Sinorhizobium fredii USDA 257: one gene and its partner. The main gene of each other region encodes a partner of the protein of the gene in region 2 in a complex. Links are inferred from orthologs where the notes say so. Each region holds a gene or a part of one and is shown on either strand. Other genes may lie near its edges. The genes, in order: accD and USDA257_RS24805.

Evidence for each region.
Region 1: the proteins of USDA257_RS24805 (region 2) and accD are in contact, whole or in part, in a solved structure (PDB 8UXZ), measured with the Escherichia coli proteins. The link is inferred for Sinorhizobium fredii USDA 257 from one-to-one orthologs.

What each region holds. Positions count from the first base shown.
Region 1 is NC_018000.1:6,129,230-6,138,537, reverse strand. What follows is about bases 1-2,818. They hold accD (acetyl-CoA carboxylase, carboxyltransferase subunit beta), read right to left. Parts: upstream 1,958-2,818; coding sequence 1,043-1,957; downstream 1-1,042. Other genes in these bases: trpA (tryptophan synthase subunit alpha), read right to left, coding at 2,008-2,818; USDA257_RS28750 (bifunctional folylpolyglutamate synthase/dihydrofolate synthase), read right to left, coding at 1-902. Also shown: more of trpA, read right to left, coding at 2,819-2,847; trpB (tryptophan synthase subunit beta), read right to left, coding at 2,853-4,073; USDA257_RS28730 (phosphoribosylanthranilate isomerase), read right to left, coding at 4,070-4,744; USDA257_RS28725 (FAD-dependent oxidoreductase), read right to left, coding at 4,887-6,257; USDA257_RS28720 (hypothetical protein), read right to left, coding at 6,297-7,052; USDA257_RS28715 (M48 family metallopeptidase), read right to left, coding at 7,189-7,944; USDA257_RS28710 (DUF2852 domain-containing protein), read right to left, coding at 8,038-8,463; phaZ (polyhydroxyalkanoate depolymerase), read right to left, coding at 8,647-9,308.
Region 2 is NC_018000.1:5,274,757-5,282,746, reverse strand. What follows is about bases 4,809-7,738. They hold USDA257_RS24805 (acetyl-CoA carboxylase carboxyltransferase subunit alpha), read right to left. Parts: upstream 6,786-7,738; coding sequence 5,832-6,785; downstream 4,809-5,831. Other genes in these bases: xerD (site-specific tyrosine recombinase XerD), read right to left, coding at 6,850-7,738; USDA257_RS24810 (L,D-transpeptidase family protein), read right to left, coding at 4,809-5,550. Also shown: USDA257_RS24835 (M20 aminoacylase family protein), read right to left, coding at 1-988; USDA257_RS24830 (D-alanyl-D-alanine carboxypeptidase family protein), read left to right, coding at 1,159-2,235; USDA257_RS24825 (CobW family GTP-binding protein), read left to right, coding at 2,295-3,425; USDA257_RS38080 (hypothetical protein), read right to left, coding at 3,456-3,689; USDA257_RS24815 (sulfurtransferase TusA family protein), read right to left, coding at 3,887-4,123; more of USDA257_RS24810, read right to left, coding at 4,123-4,808; more of xerD, read right to left, coding at 7,739-7,791; USDA257_RS37245 (hypothetical protein), read right to left, coding at 7,788-7,937. UniProt on the Escherichia coli protein: Component of the acetyl coenzyme A carboxylase (ACC) complex. First, biotin carboxylase catalyzes the carboxylation of biotin on its carrier protein (BCCP) and then the CO(2) group is transferred by the carboxyltransferase to acetyl-CoA to form malonyl-CoA.

The DNA of each region.
Region 1 (9,308 bases), 860 kb from region 2 along the record:
CGCTGCAGGCGCCCCGGCCATTCGACGCCGGCCAGGCCCTTCTCGATCGCCGCTTCCGGAACGTCGAACCCGGCCGCCCGGACGGCGCGGATCGCCGCCGCGGCATTGGCATATTGGTGCCGGCCCGGCAGGCGCGGCAGCGGCAGGTCCGCAAGGCCGTTCTCGTCCTGGAAAATCAACCTGCCGAATTCCTCATGCGCCATGAAATCCTGGCCATAGACGGACATCGGGCAGCCGAGCCGCTCGGCCGTATCGACGAGCACGTCGCGCACACCATCTTCCTCTTGATGGCCGATCACCACCGGGCAGCCGCGCTTCATGATTCCGGCCTTTTCGGCGGCGATCAGTTCTACGCGATCGCCGAGATAGGCCTGGTGATCGAGCGAGATCGGCATGATGACGGAAACCGCCGGCCGGGCGATAACATTCGTCGCATCGAAGCGGCCGCCGAGACCGACCTCGATAATCGCAACATCGGCCGGGTGCTCTGCGAACAGCACGAAGGTGACCGCCGTCAGGATTTCGAAGACGGTGATCTTCTCGCCGGCATTGGCTTTCGCAACGCGGCGTACCGCATCGGCGAGAACCGGATCGCTGACGAGCGCACCCTTGCCGCTCGCGACGCCGAGCCGATAACGCTCGTGCCAGTTCACCAGATGCGGCGATGTGTGCACATGAACGCTGAGACCCGCCGCCTCCAGGATTGCCCGGGAAAATGCGGTGACGGAGCCTTTTCCGTTCGTGCCGGCGACATGGATGATCGGCGGCAGGCGGTCCTGCGGGTTTCCAAGCGCGGCGAGCAGCCGCGTGATCCTGTCGAGCGACAGGTCGAACCCCTTGGGATGCAGGGCAAGAAGCTTGTCGATCTCCTGCGCCGCCTCGCTGACCTGTGCCGCCGTCATGTTCCTGCCTCGCAAAAGATGATCCGCTGCTCGATGATTCCTTAGAACGGAATTGCAGCAAATCAAGACACTTACAACGACGTATGCGCGTCCGGATGGGACGCGCAACGTTCAATACAGGGCTCGTTGGGTTGCGGCGGCTACGCCCGGGCTGCGAGCGGCAAGGCCGAAACCTGGGAGCCGCTCTCCCGCCTTGCGGCCTCCGCCGGCTTCTTCATCAGGATCTTCAGTACGCGTGCCAACGTCGCCGGGATGTCGTGGCGCTTGACGACCATGTCGACCATGCCGTGCTCCAGGAGGTACTCGGAGGTCTGGAAGCCGTCGGGGAGCTTTTCGCGCAGGGTCTGCTCGATTACCCGCTTGCCGGCAAAGCCGATCTCCGCACCGGGTTCGGCCAGGTGGATGTCGCCCAGCATCGCATAGGATGCGGTCACCCCGCCGGTAGTGGGATTGGTCAGCACGACGATATAGGGGAGCCCCGCTTCCTTCAGCAAATTCACCGCGACGGTGGTGCGGGGAAGCTGCATCAGCGAAAGGATGCCTTCCTGCATGCGGGCTCCGCCCGAAGCCGGGAACATCACCAGCGGGCACTTCTCGGCAATCGCTCTCTCGAAGGCCTTGATAATTGCTTCGCCGGCCGCCAGGCCGAGCGAGCCGCCGATGAAGTTGAACTCATGCACGACGGCGACCAGCTTGACGCCCTGAACGAGGCCAAGGCCCGCGACGATCGTATCCTCGAGCTCGGTCTTGGCGCGGCTGTCGCGCAGGCGGTCGAGATATTTCTTCGAATCGCGGAACTTCAGCGGATCCTGCGCCACCTTCGGCTGCGGCAGCGTTTCGTAGATTCCGCCATCGAAGAGATCCTTCAGGCGGGCCTTTGCCGGCATCTTCATATGATGGCCGGACTGCGGGATGACCCACTTGTTCTCTTCGAGATCGCGATGGAACACCATCTCGCCGGTTTCAGGGCACTTGATCCAGAGGTTCTCCGGAACTTCCCTGCGGCCGAGCATCGAATTGATCTTCGGCCGAACGTAGTTTGTGATCCAGTTCACTTATAGACTCCTGAAGCTGTCCTTCGGCTTCTGCGCGCCAATATGGGCGATTATTCGGCTGCCGCAAGGCGTGCGGCCCGCACCCCGGCCGAAAGCCCCCGCACAAGCGCCTCGACGCCGGGCACCGTCGCCTCGGTGACGTGACCTTCTTCGGTCAGGCTCGAGGCGATCTGGTTGACGATCGCCGTGCCAACCACGACACCATCGGCCGAGGCGCCGATCACCCGCGCATGGTCGGCGGTCTTGACGCCGAAGCCGACACAGACGGGCAGCTTCGTGTGTGACTTGATCCGTGCCACCGCACCGGCAATCAGCGACGGATCGGGCAAGGCGGAACCGGTGATGCCGGTCATCGAGACGTAATAGACGAAACCGGAGGTGTTTTCGAGAACCTTGGGCAGACGGCGGTCATCCGTCGTCGGCGTCGCCAGACGGATGAAGCTGATGCCCTTCTTCAGGGCCGGGATGCACAGTTCGTCGTCCATTTCCGGAGGCAGATCGACGACGATCAGTCCGTCGACACCCGCCTCGACCGCATCGTTCAAGAACCGTTCGACGCCGTAGATATAGATCGGATTGTAATAGCCCATCAGCACGACCGGGGTGCGCTGATCTTCGGCCCGGAAGCGGCGGGCGAGTTCGAGCGTCCTGGCGAGCGTCTGCCCGGCTTTCAGGGCGCGCTGGCCGGCAAGCTGGATCGCCGGACCGTCGGCCATCGGATCGGAAAACGGCACGCCCAGTTCGATCACGTCGGCGCCCGCCTTCGGCAGTGCCTGCATGATCGCCAGGGACGTTGCGAAGTCGGGATCGCCGCCCATGAAATAGGTGACGAGGACCGGGCGGCCTTCCGCCGCGACGTCGGCGAACCTCTGCTCGATGCGTGCGGTCATACTCGTTACTGCCCCATTCCCAGAATTTTGCCGACGGTGAAGATGTCCTTGTCGCCGCGACCGGAGAGATTCATCAGGATGATCTCGTCCTTGCCCATTGTCGGCGCCCGCTTGATAACCTCGGCCAGCGCATGCGACGGTTCGAGCGCCGGGATGATGCCTTCGAGCCGCGTCAGCGTCTGGAAAGCTTCGAGCGCCTCATGGTCCATGATCGGCACATATTCGACCCGGCCGATATCGTTGAGCCAGGCATGTTCCGGACCGATACCCGGATAATCGAGGCCGGCCGAGATGGAGTGGCCTTCCTTGATCTGGCCGTCGCCGTCCTGAAGCAGGTAAGTACGGTTGCCATGCAGGACGCCCGGCGAGCCGGCAGTGATCGAGGCACAGTGCTCGTCGCCCTCAAGTCCCTTTCCGCCCGCTTCGACGCCGACGATCCTCACCCCCTCGTCATCGAGGAACGGGTGGAAGATGCCGATGGCGTTCGAGCCGCCGCCGACCGCCGCGATGACAAGGTCGGGCAGGCGGCCCTCGGCCGCGAGAATCTGTTCCTTGGCCTCCTGGCCGATGACCGCCTGGAAGTCGCGCACCATCTCCGGATAGGGATGCGGGCCGGCGGCCGTGCCGATCAGGTAATAGGTGCTGTCGACGTTCGTGACCCAGTCGCGCAGCGCCTCGTTCATGGCGTCCTTCAGCGTGCCGTGACCGGCGGTCACAGGCTTCACCTCGGCGCCGAGCAGCTTCATGCGGAAGACGTTCGGCGCCTGGCGCTCGACGTCGGTGGCGCCCATATAGACCACGCAGGGAAGCCCGAAGCGCGCGGCAACGGTCGCAGAGGCGACGCCGTGCTGGCCGGCGCCGGTCTCGGCGATGATGCGGGTCTTGCCCATGCGCCTGGCCAGCAGGATCTGACCGATGCAATTGTTGATCTTGTGCGAGCCGGTGTGGTTCAGCTCCTCACGCTTGAAATAGATCTTCGCGCCGCCGAGCTCGGCGGTCAGGCGTTCGGCGAAGTATAGCGGGCTCGGCCGGCCGATATAGTGGGTGCCGAGGTTTTCGAGCTCCGCCTTGAAGGCCGGGTCGTTCTTGGCCTTGCTCCATTCGTCCTGAAGATCGATGATCAGCGGCATCAGAGTCTCGGCGACGAAACGGCCGCCGAAAATACCGAAACGGCCGTCCTCGTCCGGTCCGGCCCTGAAGGAGTTCGGTTTTAGCGGCTGATTCACGTCTTGCTCCCTGATCGTCGCCGTTCGGTTTCGGCGCGGCGGACCGCATCGAAAAACGCATCCATGAGCTTCAAATCCTTGACACCCGGTGCGCTCTCGACCCCGGAGGATGTATCGACGGCGCGCGCGCCGGTGAGCGCAACAGCCTCGCCGATATTTTCAGCATTCAGTCCACCGGAAAGCATGTAATCGACGCTTCCGTCAAGCGCGTCGAGCAGTCTCCAGTCGAAAGAGACGCCGTTGCCGCCCGGTAGTTCCGACCCGGCCGGCGGCTTCGCATCAAAAAGGAAACGATCGACGATGCCGAGATAGGGATCGATCCGGTCGAGATCGGAAGCCTCGCGGATCGACAGCGCTTTCATCACCGGAAGGCCGTAGATCGCCTTGACGGTCAGCACCCTCTCCGGATCCTCGCCGCCATGCAGCTGCAGCATATCCGGCCTGAGAGCGGAAACGATCTCGTCGAGATCGTCATTGTCCGCGTCGACCGTGACGGCGACGATCGTCGCCCGGCCGCGAATGCGCTCGGCAAGGCGACCGGCATCGTCCGGCTCGATGTTGCGCGGGCTCTTCGGGAAGAAAATGAAACCCGTGTGCGAAGCGCCGAGGGACACGGCGTGCTCCAAGGCCTCCGCGGTCTTCAATCCACAAATCTTCACGTCCATTTTCATGGGAAGCGACCTTGCACGAAATGCCGCGCGAGTCGAGCAAAACCATGGCCTTCCTCGGCAATCAAGAGGAGGGTTGCCGCCAGGTGTTGCGGCTCAGGTCACAAGCTTACCACATTCGACGAAGCGGTGCTTTTTGCCGCCCTCACCTCGGGCGCTCAAGCGGTCGGGGAAGCCGGGGCGGTAGGCCGAACGCCCACGCCTTCAACGCGGACCAGAAGAGACGCGGATGAAGCAATCCCACCGGCGAACCGACGAGATGATATACCCGGTCCAAGGCGCGCTGGGCCTGCAGGTCTCCATGGGCGGCGAGCAGGTCGAGCTGCCGGGACCATTTCCCAAACAGCGCCTGGAGCGGGGTCGATTCTCCCCGGCTCGAGGAATAGCGCAGATCTTCGCCCGTCGCGATCTCCCAGGGCAGTTGCGCAAGTTGACCGAGCCTCCGCATCAGGCGGTGTTCCGCGCCGATGACCTCACCGGCCCTGAAACTGTCCCGCAACATGAGCGCCTGGCAGGCCGATACGGTGATGCCCTGTCCGTAAACCGGATTGAAGGCGCAAAAGCTGTCGCCGATCGCCAGCAATCCGGCGGGCCAAGCCGACATCCGGTCGTACTGGCGGCGCACATTATCCGTCCGGCGATGGATGACGACATCGCTGACAGCGGTCGCCGACCGGGCGAAATCCGCGAGCGCAGGATCGCGCAGCCGTTCGAGGAAAGGCAGGAAGCCCTCGGTTTCGCGCGGCGGGCAGCATTCTCCCGCACCCACCGCGCCGATCATCCAGCGTCCGCCTTCTACGGGAAGGGCAACCCCTCCCATGGGGCTCGAAGGGGTTGGAAGAACGAGAATGCCGGCGGCCGGCGCCAGATGATCCGCCGGAGCTCTGTACATGCGGCTCGCATAGCCGAAGCCGACATCGACGGTCGTGACCTCGACCCCGCCGAACCCCGACTCCACGAGCCAGAACGGCAGGCGGGACGCGCGCCCGGACGCGTCGATGACAAGCGGCGCCGACAGCACGCTTCCGTCCGCCTTTCGGGCGATCCAGCCGTGTCTTTCGCTGTCGCGCTCGAGAGCCGCGATGCGCACGCCGTCGGTCAAGGCTACGCCAGCCAAGGCAGCCACCCTCAGGCGCACGAGCTCTTCCACCACGGGGCGCGTCGCGGAGACCAGTTCGAAGGCCGGGTTGCCGATCGGTGCCCATCCCTGTTCGCCGAGCCAGGCGAGATTGCCGGTGTCGAGCGGCACGCCACCAGCCTGGACAAGCTCGCTCCGGAACCCCGGCAGCAGTTCCTCGATGGCGCACAGACCACGATAGAGAAGAACATGCGGCTGATGGCCTTGCGACACACCCTTGCGCGGCAGGGGCGAACCGTCGAGCACATCGCGCTCGATGATGCGCACGGTCTTGCCGGCCTGGCTCGCCGCCGCTGCAGCCAGCAGCCCTGCCATGCTTGCGCCGATCACGAGGACGTCGGCGTCGTAGCGGTTCGCCACGGAGTCATTCGAAATCATGAGGCTATCCCGATCTGCAATCAACGGCGAATGGAAGTCTCAAGCAACCAGGAACAAGAGACTGCGCATCCGCTCAAGCCACGACAGCGGCATCAGCGTCCACAAGGGAGAGACCGACGACAGCGGAATGTCGGCGCGCAACAGGGCGGCGTGGTCGAGGGACGGTTCGTGGGGAAAATAATCGGCTTTCCAGCCCTCGATCCGGCGGAAGCCTTTCTTATAATAGTAGCGCAACTGTGGATCGCGCGGCAGCTTGTTGTGCGTTTCCCAGACGTACTCGTCGATCGGCGCCTCCGGATTGGCGCGCCTCCAGGCTGCCAGTCCCGGCATGGGCGAGCCGAGATAGATCCGCCGCCATCCCTGTTTCAACGCGTAGGGCCAAAAGAACTCGAAGATGAGGCGCACGGCGAGAGCATCCGTGCTGCTCAGGCTGATTCCGAAGAGCGCTCGCGCGTTTGCGGGCGGGGGACTGGAAATTGCCGCGCATTCCGACCAAGTGCGTGCGGCTCTGATCTGCTCCGGCGTCACCGGTTTCAGGAAGAGCGACGCAAGCGCCGCGCCGGTCTCCGTGGAAAAGGCCCCGATGCTCAGGCCGGGAAAAGCCGCTATGCGCCGCTCGAGATCGGCCCGGCTCGCAGCCTGCGCGCCGGTCCATTTGGCCCGTTCGAGAACGAGGAGCGCATCGACGTCAGCCCGATGCAGGAAGCGCACCGCGATCGGCGCTGCCGATGCTGGCGCCTTTTTGGAAGCGCGCTTTCCAAAGCGAACGGCTTTGGAAGGAAGGCTGGATGGCATGAGTTTACCGTCACATTGTCGTTCTGCGCGTTGCAGTAGCAACATCAAATGACGCTCATGTGACATTCTTGGCCGGCGAAGAATCAGGCCGGCACGTCCTTGCGGCGGAAACCGCGCGCTTTTCCCCAATCCAGATCTAACCGAAATCGATCGCGTGCAGCATGGTGCCGTTGCGCTTCAGCCAGCGCCTGGCGTCGTTTGTGTCCGGACAGAGCTTTTCGCACAGTGCCCAGAAGTCGGGGCCGTGGTTCATCTCCTGGAGATGGGCCACCTCGTGGGCGGCGAGATAGGCGATGACTTTCGGGGGCGCCATTGCAATGCGCCAGGAAAAGCTCAAGTCGCCTTCGGCGGAGCAGGAACCCCAGCGGCTGCGGGTATCCTTGAAGCTGAGCGAGCGCACCCGGCGATCGATCCTGCCGGCATAGACGGCGACGAGACGCTCCAGTTCGAAGCGCGCCTCCTTCTTCAGGAAGTCGGCAATCCGCCGACGCAGGTGCTCCTCCGCGCCGCCGACCCGCAACACCGCCTCGTCGTCAGCGACCACGGCCTCGGTGAGGCCACGGATGCGGCCGGTTCTTTCGATGCGATGGGCGACGCCGCGGATGAAGATCGTTCCGCCATGCTCGATTTCGCTCTCGCCGGAGAAGCGCGCGAGCCTGGTCATCAGCCAGCCCTGGTGACGGGTGAGGAACGCGCTGACCTCGCGCTCCGGCAGGCCCTCGGGAACGGTCAGTTTCAAGGCGCGCCCGCCGGGCTCTATACGCAACGTCATCCGCGTCGCCCGGGCGTTCTGCCGGATGGTCAAGGGAAGAAGCTTGCCGGCCACCTCGATGTCACGCGTAACATCGAGGCGCGTTTCAGTGCCGCGGCGCCGCTTGAAAGAAGGAAACATGAGGCCTTTCTAGCCGATTCGCCGACCGCTGGCAGCTGCCTCTACGAGACGTCCGGCGTTTCATGTGAAACGCCGGACATCGATTCCGTCAGGTCAGTTCGTTTCGGAGCCGGGTGCCGGACCCGGGCGGCCGTTCTTGCGCTCGCGCATGAAGCGGTCGAATTCCTCCTGGTCCTTGGCGCGCCGGAGCTCGCGGACATAGGCGTCGAACTCCTCGCGCATCTCGTCGAGCTTGCGGCGCTCTTCGTCGAGGCGGGTAAGTTCCGCTTCGCGCCAGTCGTCGAAGGCGACATTGCCGGTCCGATGGTGGGCCCACTGGGCCTTGTGGTTCCGGCGGAAGCCGGCGCACATGCGGTCCACGCTGTCGTTGGCGTCCTTCTTGAAGGTCCTCAGCTTGTCGCCGAAGAGGATGTAAGCGAGCATCGCCAGACCGAGCGGCCAGAACACAATGAAACCAAGCACCATCAATGCAATGGTCGCAGGCGTCCAGTCCGGACGGATCAATGCAGATTGGTTCATCTTCAGTATTCCTCGCAGTCAGCGGGCCGCCCGTTGCGGCCCGATGAAGACGATGTGGGAAAGACCGAAGATGTCTGCAAGATGCACCGGATGCGAATCGGACAAGCCCTTGACTCTGCGGTAGCAAATCGCTGCCGCAGTTTGGTCCGAGGGATATTCGGATCGGCCCGGCGGCGACGGCCCTTAGGCCGACTTGCCGCCCTTGATGATCTGCTTCACCGGTTTCGAGTGGCGCGAATGCTGGCGCTGGAAGGCGACGATGCGGGGCGCGATCTCGCCGCGGAAGCGAGAGCCGTTGAAGACGCCGTAGTGCCCGACATCCGGCTGCATGTAGTGCTGGCGCATGTAGTCCGGGATGTTGGTGCAGATCGTCTGCGCCGCCTTGGTCTGGCCGACGCCGGAAATGTCGTCGTTCTCGCCCTCGACGGTCAGCAGGGCCGTTCTGCGGATCGCCGTCGGATCGACGCGCTTGCCGCGATGCGTCATCTCGCCCTTCGGCAGCGCATGCTGCATGAACACCACCTGCACCGTCTGCAGATAGAATTCCGCCGTCAGGTCCATGACCGCGAGATATTCGTCATAGAAATCGCGGTGCTTGTCGGCGGCATCGCCGTCATTCTTGACGAGATGGGCGAAGAACTCCTTATGGGCGACCAGATGGCGATCGAGATTCATCGACATGAAGCCCGAGAGCTGCAGGAAGCCCGGATAGACCATGCGCATGAAGCCCGGCTGCGGCCACGGCACCGGCATGATGACATTGTCGCGGAACCATTCAACCGGACGCTGCTCGGCCAGCTGGTTGACACCGGTCGGATTGATGCGCGTGTCGATCGGACCGCCCA
Region 2 (7,990 bases):
TCGGGTCGAGCGCGGCGTTGACATTGCCGTCGCCGGCAACCGTCGCGGCGACGGCAAGTGCGTGGCCGGTCTCTTCCGCATGATTAACCGTCACGGGATAGTTGCGGCCGTACCAGACGTCGACGGTAGCGCCATAAGCGCCGGCAATGCTCTCGGCGATCTGGCGGATCCGCGCCTCGCCGACGTCGCGCACCTGCGGCGTCAGCGCACGCACCGTGCCGGCCAGCACCGCCTGTTCCGGAATGACGTTGTGAGCGAAGCCGGCATTGAACTTGGTGACGGAGACGACGATCGACGCGAGCGGGTCGACGGTGCGCGAGGCAATCGTCTGCAGCGCGTTGACGACCTGCGCGCCGATGGCGATCGGGTCGATGGTCTTGTGCGGCTGTGCCGCGTGACCGCCGCGGCCTTTAACCGTAATGGTGAACTCGTCGGTGGAGGCCATGATAGGGCCGACGCGGCTGCCGAAATGGCCGACCGGCATGCCGGGCATGTTGTGCATGCCGTAGACCTCCTCGATGGCGAAGCGCTCCATCATGCCGTCCTTGACCATCTCGTTGCCGCCGCCGCCGCCTTCCTCGGCCGGCTGGAAGATGACGGCGACGCTGCCGGCGAAATTGCGCGTCTCGGCGAGATATTTCGCGGCACCGAGCAGCATGGCCGTGTGACCGTCGTGGCCGCAGGCGTGCATCTTGCCGGGCGTGGTCGAGGACCAGGCCTTGCCGCCCGTCTCGGTGATCGGCAGGGCGTCCATGTCGGCCCGGAGGCCGATGGTGCGGCCCGAGCCGAAATTGCCGCGGATGAGGCCGACGACGCCGGTCCGGCCGAGGCCGGTCACGATCTCGTCAACGCCGAATTCCTTCAGTTTCTTTTCGACGAAGGCTGCCGTATTTTCCACCGCGAAAAGGAGCTCCGGGTTCATGTGCAGATGGCGCCGCCACTCGGTCACTTCGTTCTGGAGTTCGGCGGCACGGTTCAATATCGGCATGATGATTCCCTGTGGGTCTGTTCGGTGGATGGCCCCGAGGCCAGGTGAATGGCTTTGCCATCTCCTTGCCATATAGGCTAAATAGCCGGACGATACGAGGCAACTGCGGAAATTCGAGGTTAAGGATAGTGGTGACAGTTCGACTTAGGATGCGCAACAGGGTAGGAGCGATGGGCGTCCTTGCCGGTGTTTGTGCGGCATTGGCGGCGGCGCTTCCGGCGTCGGCCAATCCGCGGCTCGTCGTCGATGTCGCAACTCTCAAAGTCTACGAGCATCAGGACATCTTCCAGAAATGGTATCCGGCGTCGCTGACGAAGTTGATGACGGCCTATACGACATTTCAGGCGATCAAGGCCGGACAGCTGACGCTGGAAAGCCCGGTCGTGATGACGAAGAACGCTGCGTCCGAGCCGCCGAGCAAGATGTTCTACAAGCCCGGCCAGGCGATGACGCTCGACAGCGCGTTGAAGATGATGCTCGTCAAGTCGGCCAACGACGTGGCCGTGGCGATTGCCGAAACGGTCGGCGGATCGGAACAGGCGTTCATCGATCGGATGAATGCGGAAGCGCGGCGGATCGGCATGACCTCGTCGCATTTCATCAACGCCAACGGGTTGCCAGGCCCGGGCCAGTACACGACCGCGCGCGACCTCGCCGTTCTGGCGATCACGCTGAAGCGCGAATTTCCGCAATACGCGTCCTATTTTTCGCTGGAAGGCTTCACCACCGGCAAGAAGGACTATGCCAATTACAACATGCTGATCGGCCGCTTCGAAGGTGCCGACGGCATGAAGACCGGATTCATTTGCGCGTCGGGCTTCAACCAGGTGTCGTCGGCGACCCGGGATGGCCGCAGCGTCGTATCCGTGGTGCTCGGCGAGGACAGCCTCGGCGCCCGCGCCGACGAGTCGGCCCGGCTTCTGCAGATCGCACTGACGACCAGTGCCGCTGAAAAGCCGTCGCTGACCGCGATCGCGCCTTATGGTGAAAGCCGCGAAATGGTTGCCGACGTCAGCAAGGAGATCTGCTCCAAGCAGGCGGCGAAGGTTCGCAGCGAAGGCCGCGACGAGGCCGGCCGGCAGAAGCTGCTTTCGCCCTATATCCACGAAATCGACCGACCGCTGAAGCTTGCCTTCGCCGGACTTATTCCGGGTAGCGGGGATAAGACCGCCAAGGCGGGCAGCGACGTCGCCGGCCAGGGCGATGTCGCCAATATCCCGGTCCCGGTGCCGCGCCCGAGCTTCTAGAGAGGACAAGGACGTAAGGTCCGCCCGCATCCCGCTCAATTCAAAAACGGAGTCTTTCCATGAACGGTCCATTGCCGGTCGTGCCGGTATCGATCCTGACCGGCTTTCTGGGTGCCGGCAAGACGACCCTTCTGAACCGCTTGCTGAAGGACCCGCAGCTGGCCGACACGGCCGTCATCATCAACGAATTCGGCGATGTGTCGATCGACCATCTGCTTGTCGAGGCGTCGAGCGACGGGGTGATCGAACTTTCCGACGGCTGCCTGTGCTGCACCGTGCGCGGCGAACTCGTCGACACGCTGGCCGATCTGATGGACCGAATGCAGACCGGGCGAATCAAGCCGCTGAAGCGGGTCGTCATCGAAACGACCGGCCTTGCCGATCCGGCGCCGGTGCTGCAATCGGTCCTCGGCAATCCGGTGATCGCCCAGAATTTTCGCCTGGACGGCGTGGTCGGCGTCGTCGACGCCGTCAATGGTGAGCAGACGATCGCAAATCACGTCGAGGCCCGGAAGCAGGTTGCCGTCGCCGATCGGCTGGTGATCAGCAAGACCGGCCTCGCAAGCAAGCAACAGCGCGACGCATTGTTAGATGTTCTGAAGGACCTCAACCCGCGCGCGCCGATCATCGACGCCGACAGGGAAGAGGCCGGGCGCGCCGAACTGTTCGACTGCGGCCTCTACGACCCGTCGACCAAGGTCGCCGATGTCGGCCGCTGGCTGCAGGACGAGTCCGGCGGGGATCATGATCACGACCATGATCATGATCATGATCATGGGCATCATCACCACCATCACGACGTCAATCGCCACGGCTCCGACATCCGCTCGTTCAGCATCGTTCACGACCGACCGATCGAGCCGATGGCGCTGGAGATGTTCATCGACCTCCTGCGCTCGGCGCATGGCGAGAAGCTGTTGCGTATGAAAGCGATCGTTTGCGTCGCGGACAAGCCGGAGCGGCCGGTGGTGCTGCATGGCGTACAGACCGTCTTTCACGCGCCCGAACGGCTTGCCGCCTGGCCCGACCCGGCCGACCGCCGGACGCGGATGGTGCTGATCACCAAGGGCTTGGAAGAGGCTTTCGTGCGGGATCTATTCGATGCTTTCACTGGCAAGCCGCGCGTCGATCGCCCCGATGCGCAGGCGCTTACCGACAATCCGCTCGCCGTACCCGGCCTGAAATTTTGACGCGCGCCCGCTCGAACGCGGCGGGTGGCCTCACACGACAAAGAAGTCGGCAGACGTAATCGCCGCCTTGTTGTCGAGATGGGCGAATTGCACCGCCTTGTCGGCGCCAGAACCATCGGCATCATAAAAGAGAGCGCCGGTATCGCCGTTATAGAGAAGCCGATCGCTTGCATCGATCTTGGCCGCTGCGATGTCCTTGAAAAGACCCGTCGACAGAGAGCCGGGCGTCAATGTCGTGAAGATCTTGCTTGACAGCACGATCATATCGTCGACCGCCGAGAAGTCTCGGATATGATCGACATTGCTCGCGCCGAGCGCCGTGCTGAAGACGAATTGGTCCTTGCCTGCGCCCCCGGACAGTATGTCGCTGCCGGCTGCGCCATCCAGCCTGTTGGCAGCGGCATTGCCGGTGATCGTGTTCGAGAGTGCGTTGCCTTTTCAACTGATGCTTGCCCGCGTGGCTATGTCTTCTTGCGAATGAGAAAACGGTGGCCGCCCGCGGTGGACGCAGCCTGCTCCAGCCGGTGTCCGTCCTCGCTGCAGAAGTGCGGAATGTCGATCACTGCCAGGGGATCGGTCGTTTCGATTTCGATGAGCGCGCCGGGCGCCAGGCTCTCCATGCGTTTGCGCGTCTTCAAAACGGGAAGGGGGCATTTCAGCCCCCTCAAGTCGTAGACGACCCTCGCCTCGTCAGGCATCAATTGCCCCAGATCTTCCAGAACGGGCGCTTCCTCGGCGGCTGCTCCGCCGGTGCCGCATCTCCGCCGGCCACAGGGGCGGTGGCCACCTGCGGATTGGGCGCGGCCGCCGGCGTGGCTGCCCGCTGCTGACCAGCGGCAGGTCGCTGCTCGGCGGGCGGCTGAGCCGACGGTTGGGCCGCACTCTGCTCGGCAGGTGCCGCGTTGACGGGTGCCGTCGCCTGCGCCTCGGGTTCGCTCTTCGAGAACAGCTTCCAGAAGGACTTCTGGACAGGCGCCGTCTGCAGCGCCGCCTGTTGAACGGGTCGTTCGATCGGGCTCTGCTGCGGGACGGGCACGGCCTTGCCTTCGCGGGTCGCCTTCTCCAGCGCCTCCTTCTGGATCAGCGCCGCCTGCTTGGCCTCTTGGGCCTCCTTCTGCTCGGCAAGCCGCTTTTCGAGATCGCTCACCTTCATCAGCTTGCCGGCGTCGAGCGACGTGCCGGTCGGCGCATAGGCAAGCTCGCGGCCCTTGCGTTGCTCGGCAACGATCGCCTTGCGCTCCGCTTCGCTCGGTTCATACCAGACCATGCCGTCGTATTTCTTCAGCGCCTTTTGATAGTCGCGCTGATAATCCTTGTCGAAATTGGCCATGGCTACTTGCAAGGCTGGCGGCGTCGACATGGCGGGGCACTGGCCGGCCGGATTGAAGCTGCCGTCGCTCTGCTGGTTGAAGACGTATTTCCTCTCGCAGACATTGACCTGCGGCGGACGCTTGGTCACTTCGAACTGGTCGTAGCCGGCCTTCAGCATCTTCCAGAATTCGATGTTCGAATTGTCGCGGTGGCGGGCCATGTTCTCCGCTGTCATCCGGAAGGGGAAGGCCTGCAGCTGGACGTTTTCCTGGCCGCCCTTGAACGCATCGCGGGCGAGCGCGAAGATCTCGATGATCTGCTCGTCGGTCATCGAATAGCAGCCCGAAGACGAGCAGGCGCCGTGGATCATCAGGTGCGTGCCGCTGCGGCCGTTCGCCTTGTCATAAGTGTTGGGAAAACCGGTATTGATCGCCAGATAGTAGTTCGAGTTGGGATTCATCTGGTGCGGATAGAGCGGGTAGAATCCCTCCGGCGCCTGACGATCGCCCTCCTTCACCTTGGGGCCGAGCTTGCCGGACCAGGCGCAGATCTTATAGCTCTTCAGAAGCTGGAAGCGGCTCGACGCATTCGCCTTCCATACCTCGAGCGTTCCCTCCTCCTTGAAGATGCGCAACAGGATCGGGGATGTCTTCTGCATCCCCAACTCTCTCATCTTGCTGACCATCTTGCTGGAAAGCTGGTATTCCGTCTTGTTCTTGACGGAGGAGAGGTTGACCGAATCGAGCGTTTCGTTGGTGCACCCGGCAAGCGCGGCTGCGACGGCGGTGATGATTGCAAGATTCCTGAAACGCATCGGCAAAAGCCCGTTTTAGCCAGATTCATCCGTATATGCCTCATCCGCGAAGGAGAGGTATCAACGAATCAGTAAGTCATTATTCTTCACGAAATCTTAACCGTGCAGGCGCCCCCTGCGAAACGGCAGTTTCTCATGACCTCACGAATATGGCCAAGATTTGGCCACAGTCCCGATTTCCGGTTGCCGAGCGGGTCAATCTAATCGCAATGGTTAATCCTGGGTTCTGATCAAGGTTGAGGCGAATGGCGGTCGCCACTCGCGCTTTTCTTCATCCGCTCCTAGAGATTGCGGCCGATATTCAGGTACTTCTGCCGGCGGTCGGTCCGCAATTCGTCGCCATTGCGCCCGGAAAGCTCTTTCAGCGCGTCGGCAATGACGGTGCCGGTGCGGCCGATCACGGCCTGCGGATCGCGGTGGGCGCCGCCGACCGGTTCGGGAATGATGCCGTCGATTACGCCGAGCGATTTCAGGTCTTCGGCAGTGATCTTCATGTTGCTGGCCGCTTCCTTGGCGCGCGTCGAATCGCGCCATAGGATCGAGGCCGCGCCTTCCGGCGAGATGACGCTATAGATCGCATGCTCGAGCATGAAGACGCGGTTGCCGGTTGCAATCGCGATCGCGCCGCCGGAGCCGCCTTCGCCGATCACGACGGTGACGATCGGCACCTTGATGTTGAGGCACATTTCGGTCGAGCGGGCGATCGCCTCGGCTTGGCCGCGCTCCTCGGCGTTAACGCCGGGATAGGCGCCTGCCGTATCGACCAGCGTGATCAGCGGCAGGCCGAACCGGTCGGCCATCTCCATCACGCGGACCGCCTTGCGGTAGCCCTCGGGGCGCGGGCTGCCGAAATTGTGCTTGATGCGCGATTTGGTGTCGTTGCCCTTCTCCTGACCGATCACCGCAACCGGCGAGCCGCGGAACCGCGCCAGACCCGCCTGGATGGCATCGTCATTGGCGAAGTTGCGGTCGCCCGCAAGCGGCGTGAACTCGGTGAAGAGCTCCGCGGCATAGTCGAGGAAATGCGGGCGGGACGGGTGGCGCGCGACCTGCGTCTTCTGCCAGGGCGACAGCTTGGAATAGATCTCCGCCATCGCGTCGCGCACGCGCCCTTCGAGCCGCGAGATCTCGTCGGACGTGTTCACGCTCTCGTCTTCGCCGGCAAGCTTCTTCAATTCGAGGATCTTGCCCTCGAGATCAGAGATGGGTTTTTCGAAGTCGAGATAGTTGTGCATGAGATGCGTTTCCGATCATTTTGCGACAAGGACCGCCCGGCAAAGCCAACCTGCCCCGCCGGTCCTAATCCTGTTTTTTCGCCTGTTTGGCAAGAGGGTGGTGGTTTTGCACCAGCTCGTGCAGCCGTTCTTCCAGCACATGCGTATAGATTTGTGTCGTCGAAATGTCCGAATGACCGAGCAGTTCCTGGACGGCGCGAAGGTCTGCGCCATTGGCGAGAAGGTGGCTGGCGAAGGCATGGCGCAGCACGTGCGGCGAGATCGCCGCGACCCTGATACCGGCGCGCGCCGCGAGACTCTTGAGGTCGCGGGCAAAGACCTGGCGCGGCAGGTGGCCGGATTTTCCGGAGGAAGGGAACAGCCAGGGGCTCTCCACTTCGACCGCTCTCTTGCGCAGCGCATCGCCGTAGGTCCGCATGGCGCGGATCGCCGCCTGCGACAGCGGTACAAGCCTTTCCTTGTTGCCCTTGCCGCGGATGACAAGGAAGCGGCCGTTCTGCGCAAGCACGCTTGCGGGCAGCGACACGAGCTCGCTGACGCGCATGCCGGTCGCATAGAGAAGCTCGATCAGCGCGTGCATGCGAAGCTTCGCGAAGGCGTCCTCGCCGTCGGCGGCGGCCTGGGCCTCGGCCTCGCCGATCAGCCGGGTGACGTCGTCTATGCTGAGCGTCTTGGGCAAGGTGCGCGCTTTCTTCGGCGCGTCGAGGATGCCGGTCGGGTCATCGCCACGCAGGCCCTCGGCATAGAGGAACTTGTAGAATTGCCTGAGCGCCGACAGCCGGCGCGCCTGGGAGGAGGCCTTGAAACCTTCGCCGGCCAGATGCGAGAGATAACGTCTCAGATCGTCCGCCGTGGCGGCATTGAGCCGCGTTCCTGAAGAGCGCAGGAAGGAGCGTGCGTCCCTGAGATCGCGTTCGTAGGATTGGAGTGTGTTGACCGCCGCGCCCCGCTCGGCGCTCATCATTTCCAGGAACGCTTCGAGGTGGGCCTCCGAAAGATCCGTCATTGCGGCTTATTGATCCGTTCGGACGGAATGCGCACCGTCACGTCCCGCTCCACCGGCTCGACGAAGGTGACGAGCGCCACCATGGTTCCATAGATCATCCCGGCCGCGACGGCGCAGAAGAACAGGAACCGGAACAGGGTTGGCATTTCAGTCTCCAGCACGCAGGTGACGCCATAGCGGACCGTGATCTATATGAACG